One region of the Pseudoalteromonas sp. Hal040 genome, then DNA from elsewhere that is predicted to be linked to it. Evidence: riboswitches for the same ligand, from Rfam matches in the RefSeq annotation. Region 1 holds a riboswitch; the other holds the start of a gene.

The links. Region 1 has a riboswitch for cyclic di-GMP ahead of P4S60_RS20675 (hypothetical protein). Riboswitches for the same ligand answer to the same signal wherever they lie in the genome.
Region 2: linked by a shared signal. The riboswitch ahead of P4S60_RS16410 (chitin-binding protein) and the one ahead of P4S60_RS20675 (hypothetical protein) in region 1 are both predicted to bind cyclic di-GMP.

Annotation. Positions count from the first base shown of each region.
Region 1 is NZ_JARLUU010000002.1:680,876-687,312, forward strand. Features, by position in the region: gene P4S60_RS20665 (Tll0287-like domain-containing protein) at 191-757, shown strand; gene P4S60_RS20670 (zinc ribbon domain-containing protein YjdM) at 833-1,168, shown strand; cyclic di-GMP riboswitch class I at 1,569-1,664, shown strand; gene P4S60_RS20675 (hypothetical protein) at 1,681-2,430, shown strand; gene P4S60_RS20680 (mechanosensitive ion channel family protein) at 2,502-3,338, opposite strand; gene P4S60_RS20685 (calcium/sodium antiporter) at 3,373-4,344, opposite strand; gene P4S60_RS20690 (hypothetical protein) at 4,681-5,088, opposite strand; gene P4S60_RS20695 (hypothetical protein) at 5,126-6,046, opposite strand; gene P4S60_RS20700 (AAA family ATPase) at 6,317-6,437, shown strand, end outside.
Region 2 is NZ_JARLUU010000001.1:3,510,115-3,516,551, reverse strand. Features, by position in the region: gene P4S60_RS16415 (efflux RND transporter permease subunit) at 1-1,165, shown strand, start outside; cyclic di-GMP riboswitch class I at 1,301-1,384, shown strand; gene P4S60_RS16410 (chitin-binding protein) at 1,492-2,061, shown strand; gene P4S60_RS16405 (S9 family peptidase) at 2,478-4,556, shown strand; gene P4S60_RS16400 (hypothetical protein) at 4,623-5,024, shown strand; gene P4S60_RS16395 (Dps family protein) at 5,075-5,548, opposite strand; gene P4S60_RS16390 (hypothetical protein) at 5,914-6,123, shown strand; gene P4S60_RS16385 (PGAP1-like alpha/beta domain-containing protein) at 6,128-6,437, opposite strand, start outside.

The DNA of each region.
Region 1 (6,437 bases):
CAAACTCAACATGTCATCTGATAATAAGCATTGCATATTCTAACTTAAATACCATAAAAAAGGTGTACCTAAAAATACAAATGACGCTCTTTTTTAGCATTGTCATAGAACTGAAAAACTCAACAATTATATTCGCTAAATTGGTAAAAACGAACTACTATATTAGATATATCTAATATAAGGTTTTACTATGCTTTCCTTAAGAAATATTGTGCTATGTACTGCATTACTTTCTCCTAGTCTGTATGCCGCAACAAACTCAGCGACACTAGAAACCCAAGCAGCTGAGCGAGCAACTGAATTTGCCACGACGCTCAAATCAGCATTGGCAGCCGCAATCAAACAAGGCGGTTTAGTTGAAGGAATTAACGTGTGCAAAATGCAAGCCCCAGCCATTGCCGAAAGCTTATCAACCGATGGTTGGACTGTAGCGCGCAAAAGCACTAAAAACCGTAATCCAAATAATAAACCTGATGACTGGGAAGCTGAAAAAATCGCTCAGTTGCTCGATATGATCAGAAACACAGAAAGCATCGATAATGTGACTTTTTCAACCAGCAAAGATGGTCAATTTCGCTTTGCTAAAGCGATAAAGGTCGCGCCAGTGTGCCTCAATTGTCATGGTCAAACGATTGCGCCAGAAGTAAAGCAAGCACTTAGCGAGCATTACCCAAATGATTTTGCAACAGGCTATCGGCTTGGTGATTTAAGAGGAATATTCTCTATTACCAAAACACTCGAAACGTCTGAGCCATAAAATATATGCCTTGTACTCGCATAGTTTGCTCTTAGCAATTAAAATACCCTTTTAAAATCAACCAGGGTGCCATTTATGTCTTTACCTCCTTGCCCACAATGTAACTCTGAATACGTGTATGAAGATCAAAACAATTTAGTATGCCCAGAGTGCGCTCATGAGTGGGATCCAAATGCAGTTAATAACGATGATGTGATCGATGTAAGAGATGCTAACGGCACTTTATTGGTCGATGGCGATAAAGTGACCGTTGCTAAAGATCTAAAAATTAAAGGCAGCTCACAAGTAATTAAAATTGGCACTAAAGCCGTTATCCGCCGAGTGTTAGATAAAAAAGACCACGAATTAGACTGTAAAGTTGATGGCGTCGGTGAAATGATGGTAACTGCTAAGTTTGTTAAAAAAGCTTAATAAACATATTGAGCAGTGCCCAATATAAAAACACTGCTCAATTAGTATACTTTAAAGAAACAAAAAAACATTTCAAATAGAATAGCATTTTAATTCAAAGATATAGAACTTCACTGAAAATATATTCCATTTAAAATCAAAATAATAAGAACATACCCAAAAACAATACACTGATCCCAAAATAGATCCAGAACACTTACTTTAAGGTACAGGAATAATAAATTTATACTAATTATTTTGCATTAAATAATTATTCTCCTACACTTCTTTTCAATCATTATTTCTTGAATACGGAATATGATTTAAACCACGTTTAAAAAGCAGGTATTTTGAACTCTATTTAGGAACTATAAATAGGTGTTCATGCAGTCATACAAATATGTTTTTAACAAAACTAATGTATTAATACTGCCAAACCTACTGTGAGGTAGGGACGGAAAGCCACGGGTCTTCTCTGAAAGAGGTAAGGAAATGGGAAGATAGCCGGGTTGTGGAATTTGGAATCCAGAACAATGAAACATCACATCTTTAGCACAGCATTACTTGCTGTCGCTTTCACATCAACAGCTTACGCAGTAGACGATCCGAATTTTGGTGCACAGTCATTGCGAGGCGAAATCGGCACGAAAGGAGTTTTCTTGACCATTCCTTACGATGAAGTTCGTTATGGTAATGGTGATAACAAAGCATATATAAAACCTGAAGAATACAAAATGATGTACTCGGATAGCATTGGCGGCAAAGTAACCTGCCCTGCTATTAAAGGGCCAGGTCTAAAAGGATTGAATTACCATCAATTCAAAAACGGCATTGAATGCTCATGGAAATCTCGCCCCGGTAGTAATGCCGAAATTATAACTTTTACTTTGATGCCAGGTGGAGACACAGGTAAGTCGCCAAAACACTATCGAGGAAAAAATAAAGTTGTAACATGGACAGGCATTATTAACGATGCTAATGGCCAAGGTGCTGTAACGAAAAGCTATAAAACAACCCTAAGTTTGGATATGTTCGATTACCGTAATGGTAACTCTCATAAAGCTTTTGTTTTCAAAAAGAATCATAAAGTGAAGCTTGGGGATTTTACGTCGACTAAAGGTTCAATCCGTGACTTTATTTGTGACTTCAATGGTCAAAAAATAAATGTACTCAAAGATCATACACCTGTTGGTCAATTTGGTAAAAAAGGCGTCAAGTGCACTTACATGCTTAAACAAAATGGTAAAGACCCTCATTACTATGGTGAAGTCGTGTTTAAATAATAATTTAGAAAAAACACAATAACTAGCTTTCCTTTTCATTCAAAGCCTAGCCTGCGCTAGGCTTTTTTATTTTACTTTTTTGTCACCACGCCTTCAGGTATATGTAAAGTACGTTGCGGGAAAGGAATTGTCAGGCCTGCACTCTCGATTGCCTCTTTGACACGTTTATTTAAATCCCAATAGGTTTGCCAATAGTCTTCATTTTTAGCCCATGCTCTTAGCTGAATATTCACCGAGCTCTCAGCCATGGCTGTCACCATCACTTGCGCCGCTGGCTCACTCAGTAATCGGCTTTCGTTCGCGGCAATATCTTTTAGCACCGCAAAGCCGTCATCGATTGAATCGGCATATGAGATACCCACAACAATATCCATTCGGCGTTTGCCATTTCGCGTGAAGTTTTTAATATTGTTACCCCACACTATGCCATTAGGTGATGCGATATAAAGACCATCAATCGTTTGAAAAACACTGGTGAATAGGTTTACCTCAGAGACAGTACCTTGCATCGAGCCTATCTCAACAAAATCTCCGACTTTAAATGGCCTTAATATAAGTAACATCATGCCTGCAGCAATATTACTTAAGGTGTCTTTAAGGGCTAAACCTATCGCTAAGCCAGCAGCACCCATTAGCGCAATAAGGCTTGCTGTATTCACGCCAAAGATATCTAAAATAAACACCCCGCCAATAATATACACGGCATAACCTGCCACAGACGACAAAATAGGCAGCAAGGTATTATCAACTTTTTTAAGGGTAGCATTGGAGTTTTTGATAGCCTTTTTCACTGACTTAGCAAGTACTACACTGGCAATTAAAATAGCAATTGCGAGTATCACTTTATAGCCTAGCGCTATAATTGTTTCTGAGTTATTGAGCCAAAACTCATTGATAGTTTGCTTCATAAAGGTCCTTGATTTTTTGAATTCTAAATTGCATTTATTTATAAATTGAAAGGAAAAGCCATGCGTTATAGGCAATAAAAATCAGCAATAAACCAACGCCTTCAGCGCGATTTACCCTGCCAACACCACGGTGGCCATAGGCAAAAATTAATAAAAATATTGAAAGAGAGATCATCGCCAGCCAGTCTCGCGATAATAGATCAGGTGAAAGGTTAACAGCAGGCGCAATCATCCCTGCAATGCCTGTGACGGCTAAAATATTAAACATGTTTGAGCCAATCACATTACCAATCGCAATGTCGTGTTCACCTTTTCTGGCAGCGGCAATTGAAGCTGCAAGCTCAGGAAGCGAGGTGCCAAGTGCCACGATTGTGAGACCTATAATGAGGTCGCTAATGCCCATGAGTTCAGCAATATTGACCGCCCCCCATACCAAGAACCTTGAACTTGCAATGAGGACTACAAGCCCAACAATTAGCCAGGTAATAGCCGCTTTAAGTGACATTGTTTGCACGTTAAGTTCGTGCTCAACATCTTTTGCTAAGCTGTCATTTTTGCTTTTAAGGCCAGAATAGATACTCCAACCAATAAAACTGCAAAAGCCAAATAACAAGATACCCGCATCGAAACGTGATAAGTCGCCATCAACAATCAGTAATGCAAATAGCGCACTTACTGCAAGCAGAAGCGGGAGCTCTTTTTTGACAATCAAAGAGTGAACAGTAATCGGGGCTATTAACGCGGTTATCCCTAATATAAGCCCAATGTTGACAATGTTTGACCCCACGGCATTGCCTAAAGCAAGCTCAGGACTGCCATCAGCAGCTGCCATAGCCGATACCAACATCTCAGGAGCCGACGTACCAAAGCCAACCACTATCATCCCAATAAGCAAACTTGGCATACCTGCATATTTTGCGCTTACAGCGGCGCCATCAACAAAACGATCTGCACTCCAAATCAACAATGCAAAGCCAACGATAATGGCAAGAATAAACAAGATCATCGTGCTCTCCCGCAAAAGGGTGGCAAAGCAAAATGAGGTAAATAAAGCGATTTAAGAGAACAGAAATAACCATAAAAATGGTTTTGAAATGTAACAAGCACGAGACGATTCCTTAGGGCGAAGAACAATAAGGCATACATCGTGGTCGCCCATTGAACCCGATACATGCCTTAAGTCTTGTCAATCCGGTTTGCGGACATGAACGCCACGAACATTGGTTCAGAGACTGTTGACGTTCATCTTAATCTAAGAGACTACTCCCCTAAGGTTAGGTACAGACTATATAGCTAAAAGTCATACAATTAAAGCTCTATTTGTTCCTTTTTTATTTATTTTTTAGAAGCTCAAATGCTCTACAACAATCCCTGTAACTTGGCAATTTTCACAGCTCAACTGCCAGCCAGCAGCCCAAGTTGTTGCGCTTAGCTTTGCTGCGCAAAGCGGGCAGACTTCGTCAGAAAATGTACTGGGGGTAATATCTTTAGCTTGATTAGAAAACGGCCTTAACAACCAGAGAATATTATCATCAATACTCATTGTCAGATCATGACGGAGCGTCTCGCAATAAGCATCAAACACCGCATGTTTGTACTGCTTTTCGTGCTCAGCAGATTGACTAGCATAAACACTCAACGCATTTTCGATGTCTTTTAGACGTTCGGGCCATGCATGTGCGTCTATATTCGCTTTACAATCTAACAACTCTTCAAGAGTGTAACTTGCATAGTTTGGTTCAAACATCATTGCCATCCTTGCTTTGGGTTATTAATTCTTTGGGTACTCAGTGCTTTGGATATAATGTACCATTTTGCTTTATTTGCAAAAGCCATTGTTCAAATAAATTGTTCGCGATACTTAGCTCTTCATCTGAAAGTGTCGAGTATTGTCTTTGTTCAAACCACGCGTAACGATTATACACATTGTTATTTTGCGTGATTTCCATAATGAGTCGATTCATAGCGTAGGCTTTTGCTGCACTATGCTCACCAACTTGTTCGCTGTAATACATGCTCGCTAAACTCATCAGCGCTTGTTCACTGCCCTGCTTCGCTGCTTGCTCTAAAAATACGGTTTTACGCTCTTTAAAACTATCGCGATTTTTGATGAACTCGGCACGTGACAACTTCTCAGGAAATTGCGACTTCATGTAAAATTCAGGAGTTAGCCCAGCAAACGTTTGCTGCGCAAAGGCTGAGCCCTTTTCTGCTGCTATTGCCAAATAACGGTAAAAAGACCGCCGCGTTGCTAAATCTACCCCTTGGCAATACTCATATTTTTCTAAAGCACGGTTTTGCGTATCACCAGCATCGCTAAACTCATAGCTTTCGGCTAATGTTGCTTCAAGCACCTCAGCATCTAAAGGAGCATTAAAACAGTACTTAAGGTTTTGTGCGATAAGATAGTTAGCCTCAGCATCACCTTGCTCAGCGCGTTGCTTTAGCTCAGTTAAGTGGTCAATTAACACACCATCAAAACGCCATTTCGGTGCATTTTTGATAATAAGTTCACGGCTGTCATTAACTTCACTCCCTTGCTCAGCTGATTCCTCAGCTAACAAACTCGCAGCAGGCTTTGTGGCAGCTATGCTTGCTTGTGCCTCAATGTGCTGCGTAGCTTTTGTATCATTTGATAATTCTGAATTGGTTACAAAGATTGCAGCTTCTCGTGAAAAAAATATAAATAACGAACAACAGTACCACAATTAAAAATAGCTTTATTCCTTGTCTAACAAAAGCATGCCCAGACATAACAACCTACTTATCATTTTTGTTGCTAAGTAAGTTACAAGAAAACAGCGATGAAAGCGAAACTTAACTGCGGTTTCGCTTTTCAGGTATATAAACTATTTGCACTTGATGCTTATAATTAAATCAAAGAAACCTGCAGTTCTAGCATTTGCTCGTTTTGAGTTAAGCGGGTATTTTGTCTATTTATTGCCGTTTATTTTAAGCCTTTAAAAGGAATATTTTGTATGGAAGCATTACCGTATCTACAAAAGGTGACACTCAAACGAGATCACGTTTTCTCTTTTGATACATATCCATTCTCTATTCCTGCGGTTAATCAGCTCTTTGAAATAGACTTTTCAAAAC
Region 2 (6,437 bases), on a different contig from region 1:
TTACGATGACGTGAATGGCGGTGGTATGGATGGTGAGTTTGGTTACTTACTTTACGGCCCAGATATCGATACTTTAAATGATGCAGGTCGTCGTTTCATCCAACTATTACAACAGCAAAAAGGCTTGTTTGATATTAGTTCGACCATCGATCCGGCGAGCAAAGAAGTGCAATTAAGCTTAAAACCTGTGGCATATGATTTAGGTTTAGACCTTGCCAATATTGCTAATCAAGTAGGTGCAAGTTTCTACGGTGGTGAAGCTCAGCGTGTTATTCGCCGTGGTGAAGAAGTGCGCGTCATGGTTCGTTATCCGAAATTAACACGTGAAGCGTTTGCCTCATTAAAGCATGCCGTTATTACAACACCTGCTGGTAAAGAGGTCATGCTAGGTGATGTTGTCGAGCTGAATGAAACGCCAGGTATTAGTTATATTCGCCGTGAAGGTGGCTATCGTACTGTGTATATCTACGGCAGTATCGATGAAGAAGCGATTGAACCGGGCGAAGTTGTTAAGCAAGTTAAAGAGACTCTGTTACCGCAACTTAAAGAAGAATACCCATCAGTTAAAACTGAGTTAGGTGGTTCTATTGAAGAGCAACAAGCGCAAGCTAATGAGCAAATCATGTTCTTCATCGGCGGTATGATTTTAGTGTATATCTTGCTTGCAGTACCGCTTAAGAGCTATTCACAGCCTCTTATTGTTATGTCGGTTATTCCATTTAGCTTAACCGGTGCAATTTGGGGTCACTTCTGGTTTGGTTTAGACATTAGCTTGATGTCGGGCTTTGGTTTGATTGCGGCAGCGGGTGTGGTAATCAACGACTCGTTAGTTATGACTGACTTTGTAAACCAAGCGCGCCGTGAAGGTATTTCAACTCGCGAAGCAGTTATCGAAGCAGGTTGTGCACGCTTTAGAGCAATTACCTTGACTTCAATTACAACCTTTGCTGGTGTACTACCGATTATGTTCGAAACCAGCTTACAAGCTAAATTTGTCATTCCAATGGCAGTAGCTCTTGGTTTTGCGGTTATGTTTGCAACCCTAATCACGCTAGTACTTGTACCTTGTTTGTACATCATCATGAGTGATGTGGGTAATATCTTCTTGAAAGTATTCCGTGCGGGGCACCGAGTAACGACCAGAAGAAAACTAGCAAGGGATTAATACCCCCTCAGTTTAAAAGCCAACCTAAAGGTTGGCTTTTTTGTATCATTCGTTTTTACTAGTAACTATTTGCTATATAAGACGTTTGGTTACATTCTTTTGTTTGATTTGTGATTCGGTCACGATTATACTCAGTCTTGTTTTTGGCAAACTAACTGAAAGGTTAGGACGCAAAGTTTCCGGTCTAAGGTTTTAAACTATGATAGCGGGACCGCTGATAAGCACATAATCTAGTGCTTTGGATCTCTTGCCTCAAACTAAAAGTATTTATTTTGTTCGGTTGTTAGATAATGCCTATTAGTTGTTCTTAGGGTGATATTTTGTTTATGCATACGTCAATGGCCTCCGGGAAGTGGTTGCCGATTGGTTGCTTAAATCATCATACCCAACTGTTTGTTGGTGATAGGGTGATTGTGACCTTTTATGACATGCAAGGAGAGCTAGTCGATTTATCATTCGAATACCCGATCAGCAGTTCCGATCAGGGTGAGCCTCATAATTGGCCACGTTCTGTTGCCGAGCATATTAACGTGCATATTCCGCTGGTTAAAGCGGGCAAAATGACCGAACAAGGTTTAGTGGTTGCGTACCGTTCAAACCAAATTTATGCCCTAGAAGGGTCGGGCATTACGCAGGTAAAAGTGGCTTTTAATTGCATCGCAAAATGTAAAGAGCGAGTGCAAGATAGTCTGCAAGATTATGACTATGTCTACCCACAAGCATGCAGCGATTACAGTGCGGGTGTTAAAGTACTACAGCCAAAAACGGGTCATATTTATATGTGTAAACCGTGGCCATTTAGCGAGTTTTGTCGTGTTAAAGATTCACACAACCCGCTGTTTGAGCCAGGTGTAGGAAAAAGCTGGGCTATGGCTTGGCAGCAAGTATCGTATTAACAGTTTCCCCCTAAATGCTATTTTAGCATTGCTTAGCCCACTCAATTTGAGTGGGCTTTTTTAATACCAACCCGCAATAATACTTAATCATTTTGAGGGATTAAACCTATCGCTAACTGCGTTAAAAATTTCTCATTTAGAACAACTAAATAACGAATTTTTTGCCTTGTTATCAACGAGGTTTCATTGCCTCAAAATAGACTACTTAATTAAGCGGATTGGTATTAATCATTTTGAGGAATTAAACCTGTCGCTAACTGCGTTAAAAATTTCTCATTTAGAACAACTAAATAACGAAATTTTTGCCTTGTTATCAACGAGGTTTTATTGCCTCAAAATAGACTACTTAATTAAGCTGATAGGTATAATTCTGTGATAAACTGCCAGCAATTCGTTTTTTATTTTGGTTTTTCCCTGTGTCATCAAAATCGTATTCTTTGTCTTTACTCGCGCATCCTCCTGTTGCCAAAAAACACCCTCATCCATTAATGACTCACCAACAGACTCGCACCGATAACTATTATTGGATGCGTGATGATGAGCGTGAAAATGAGGATGTATTAGCGCACTTAAATGCCGAAAACGATTATTGCGATAAGCAACTAGCCGATATAAAACCACTGCGCGAACAACTATTTAATGAGCTAAAAGACCGTATTGTTAAAGACGACAACACGGTACCTGTGAAAGATGGCCAGTATTGGTATCACTCAGAAGTACGTGGCGACGATGAATATGCACGCCATTATCGCAGCAGCTCAATAGAAGCGCACGACAAGCACCTGTTGTTAGATGTAAACCAATTAGCTGGCGACTACGAATTTTATGAATTAGGCGAAGTTGCAATTAGCCCTGACGAGCAGTTACTTGCTTACTCTGAAGACACCGAAGGGCGCCGTATTTACACTGTGCGTTTTAAAAATATTGCCAGCGGTGAGATGTTTAGCGATGTGCTGGAAAACACCGAAGGCCAAGTGGTGTGGGCTAATGACAGTAAAACCGTTTTTTATGTGAAAAAAGATCTACAAACCTTATTGGGTTTTCAGGTTTACCGCCATGTTTTAGGCACCTCGCAAGCTGATGATGTACTGGTTTATGAAGAGCAAGATAAAAGCTTTTTTATGGGGCTTGGCAAAAGCCGCGATGAAAGCCTTATCATTATTGACCTTGCGACTACAGAAACAAACGATACTTGGGTGCTGGATGCCAATAACCCAGAAGGTGAGTTTAGTGCCTTAATGCCACGCGAAGAAGGCCATGAATTCGATGTCGATAAGCTAGGTGATACCTTTTACATCGTGACTAACTGGCAAGCAAAAAACTTTCGGTTAATGACGGCTACGCAAAGCACCATTGCCGATAAAAGTCTTTGGCAGGAGCATACACCGCATCGCGAAAACGTATTGTTAGAAGGAGTCGAGATTTTTGATGACTACCTTATCCTAACCGAGCGAGAACTTGGCCAAACACGTTTTGTTGTAGTTAATCAGCAAGCCGACCGTCTTACTTTAGAGTTTGATGATCCTTGTTATTATGCTGCAATTGCCATGAACCCCGAGCCGAATGTGAGCACTGCGCGTGTTTACTATTCAAGCTTAACTACGCCAGGTTCTTTGTATGATGTTGATTTAAAAACAGGTAACAAAACCTTATTAAAACAACAGCAAGTGCTAGGGGGTTTTAACCCAGAACATTATCGCTCAGAGCGTTTAATGGTTACTGCAAGAGATGGCGAGAAAGTACCAGTTTCTTTGGTTTATCGTATTGATAAATTTACTAAAGATGGCACTAACCCAGTACTGCAATACGGCTATGGCGCGTACGGCATTACCATCGATCCTAGCTTTTCAAGCAGTTCATTAAGTTTACTAGACCGCGGTTTTGTTTATGCGATTGCGCATATTCGCGGTGGCGAAATGTTAGGTCGTCACTGGTATGAGCAAGGTAAAAAGCAATATAAGCAAAATAGCTTTAGCGATTTTATTGATGTTACTCATGGGCTTACTGAGCAAGGCTATGCACACCCAGAAAAAGTATTTGCGTCTGGTGGCAGTGCTGGTGGCTTATTAATGGGGGCCGTGGTTAACCAAGCACCTGAGCTTTATTTAGGTATTGGTTGCCATGTGCCATTTTTAGATGTGCTAACCACGATGCTCGATGAGAGTATTCCCCTGACGACCAATGAATATGACGAATGGGGTAACCCTAATGACCCTGCATTTTATGATGTGATTCAGGCTTACTCGCCGTACGATAATATTAAGCCGCAGGCTTACCCTAATATTCTCGTTACTACCGGATTCCATGATTCTCAAGTGCAATACTGGGAACCAATGAAGTGGGTTGCAAAGCTGCGAGAGTTTAAAACCGATGACAACATTTTGGTATTTAAAACCGACATGGATGCAGGCCATGGTGGCGCATCGGGTCGCTTCAAAAGCCTTGAGGAAAAGGCATTAGAAATGGCCTTTTTTATTGCTTTATTACCAAATTAAGGCTTAGATAAATAAGTAAATAAATTTTATAAGCGTAAACTTAAGTTGTATTTCAAAGGGGTAAGCATGTTTAAAGCCCATGGTGATTGGCGTTATTTTGTTGAGCCGCCAGTGATTTATGTGGAAATGAGCGGCAGCTTTAATAAAGAAGCCGTTGCTTCATTTAGTATTGAAATCGCTCAAGAAATTATGAAGTATCCAGAGAATTCTATTCAGTATGCTGTGGTCAATTTAGAGCAATTTGAATTAGCAACTGCCGATAGTATTGAGATTGCAAAGGTTTATTTTCAGGCCGTCAAAGCGCGGGGCTACAAACGCGTTGACTATATTAAAGCGAATATCATTGCTCGCAATTTATTAGAAACCGTTTGGTCGGGCGTCGAAATGGATATTAACTTTCACCCAGATGCTGAAAGCTTTTTTCAAGCAAGACCTGAGTACGATAATTTAAGAAAGTGGTTAAAGTAGAATATAAAAAAAGCCCTCAAATGAGGGCTTTTTCGTATCTGTTGTAAATATTAACCAAGATAAGCTTTTAACATCCAAACAAGTTTCTCTTGTTCTTTGATGTAGTCGCCCATAAGTGATGCTGTACCTTCGTCATCTGCATCACCTGCTTGTGCGAGGATTTCACGCTGCATCTGAATAAGCGTGCTGTAACCTGCTAATAGGTTTTCTACTGCCGCTGTGCCTTCAGTGATATTTTTAGCTTCACTAATTTTGCTTGCTTCAATGTACTCAGAGAATGCATGCACAGGTGTACCACCTAACGTTAAAATACGCTCTGCAATCTCATCTACTTTCTCAAGCAGTAGGTTATAAATTTCTTCAAATTTAAGGTGTAATTCAAAAAAGTTACGACCTTTGATGTTCCAATGAAAGCTGCGTGCGTTCATGTATTGAATTTGGTAGCAGCTTAATAAAGAGTTAAGTGATTTTACGATATCTTCACTTTTTGCGCTGTTTAAACCAATTGCATTTACCTGTGACATAGATTTGCTCCTTAAAAAACCGTTATTTGTTTACTTGCTAGTGCTTGGTGTTAAGTATTAGCCATCTTGGTTAATCTGTAAAATGGTTTAATTCGAACGCTGTGATAGGTTTTAGCTATCAAAGGTTGGTTTTGTCCATTTGTGCACTATCAACATAACATTAAATTACTTTTATATAGACTTGGGGCAACTGAGCAAAAAATCTACCTTATTTTACGAATATTTTAAAATTAGGCAGAAAGTATGATCTAAAACAAGGTTTGCACTCGCTGCTAACAACGCCGATTTAGAACTTGATTTAGGTCAAAAAAGCAACGAACTAGAAGCGCATAATGACTTTACCGCATTTAACCAGGAGAAGAAAAATGGACGGTAAAACAGTTAAAGAAAATAAAGCAGAATTAGTTGTTGTAGTGATTGCGTTACTTACATTTGTGATTGGTTTAGTTGGGCATTTAGCAGGTGCTAGCTTCGCAAACTTTGACACCTTTGGCTATATTGCTGCACCCGTACCACTTATTCTAGGGATCATTGTTTTAATCTCATATAAAGTGGCTGCAAGTGCTGAAGATTAAAGTATCACTCACTTTGATTTATAAGCTTAATAATGTAATCCATCACTTGGCGTGAGTAGATCATACTGGTGTGACTCAAATGAAACACCTTATGTTCTGCCATGCCATTGAGTTTGGTTTCATCAATCAAAACTGTTCCATCAGAGACACTGCCTTTAGCAATCAGCGGCATTAGCCCAATTGGTAAATCACCGGCAATACTATAAAGCTTGGCATTAAATGGCCAATTACCATTCTCAGGCAATAAAAACTCTACGCTGTTTTTTAACAGCATATCAAAGCCTTTTTGCTGCATTTGCTTAGCAATATGACTG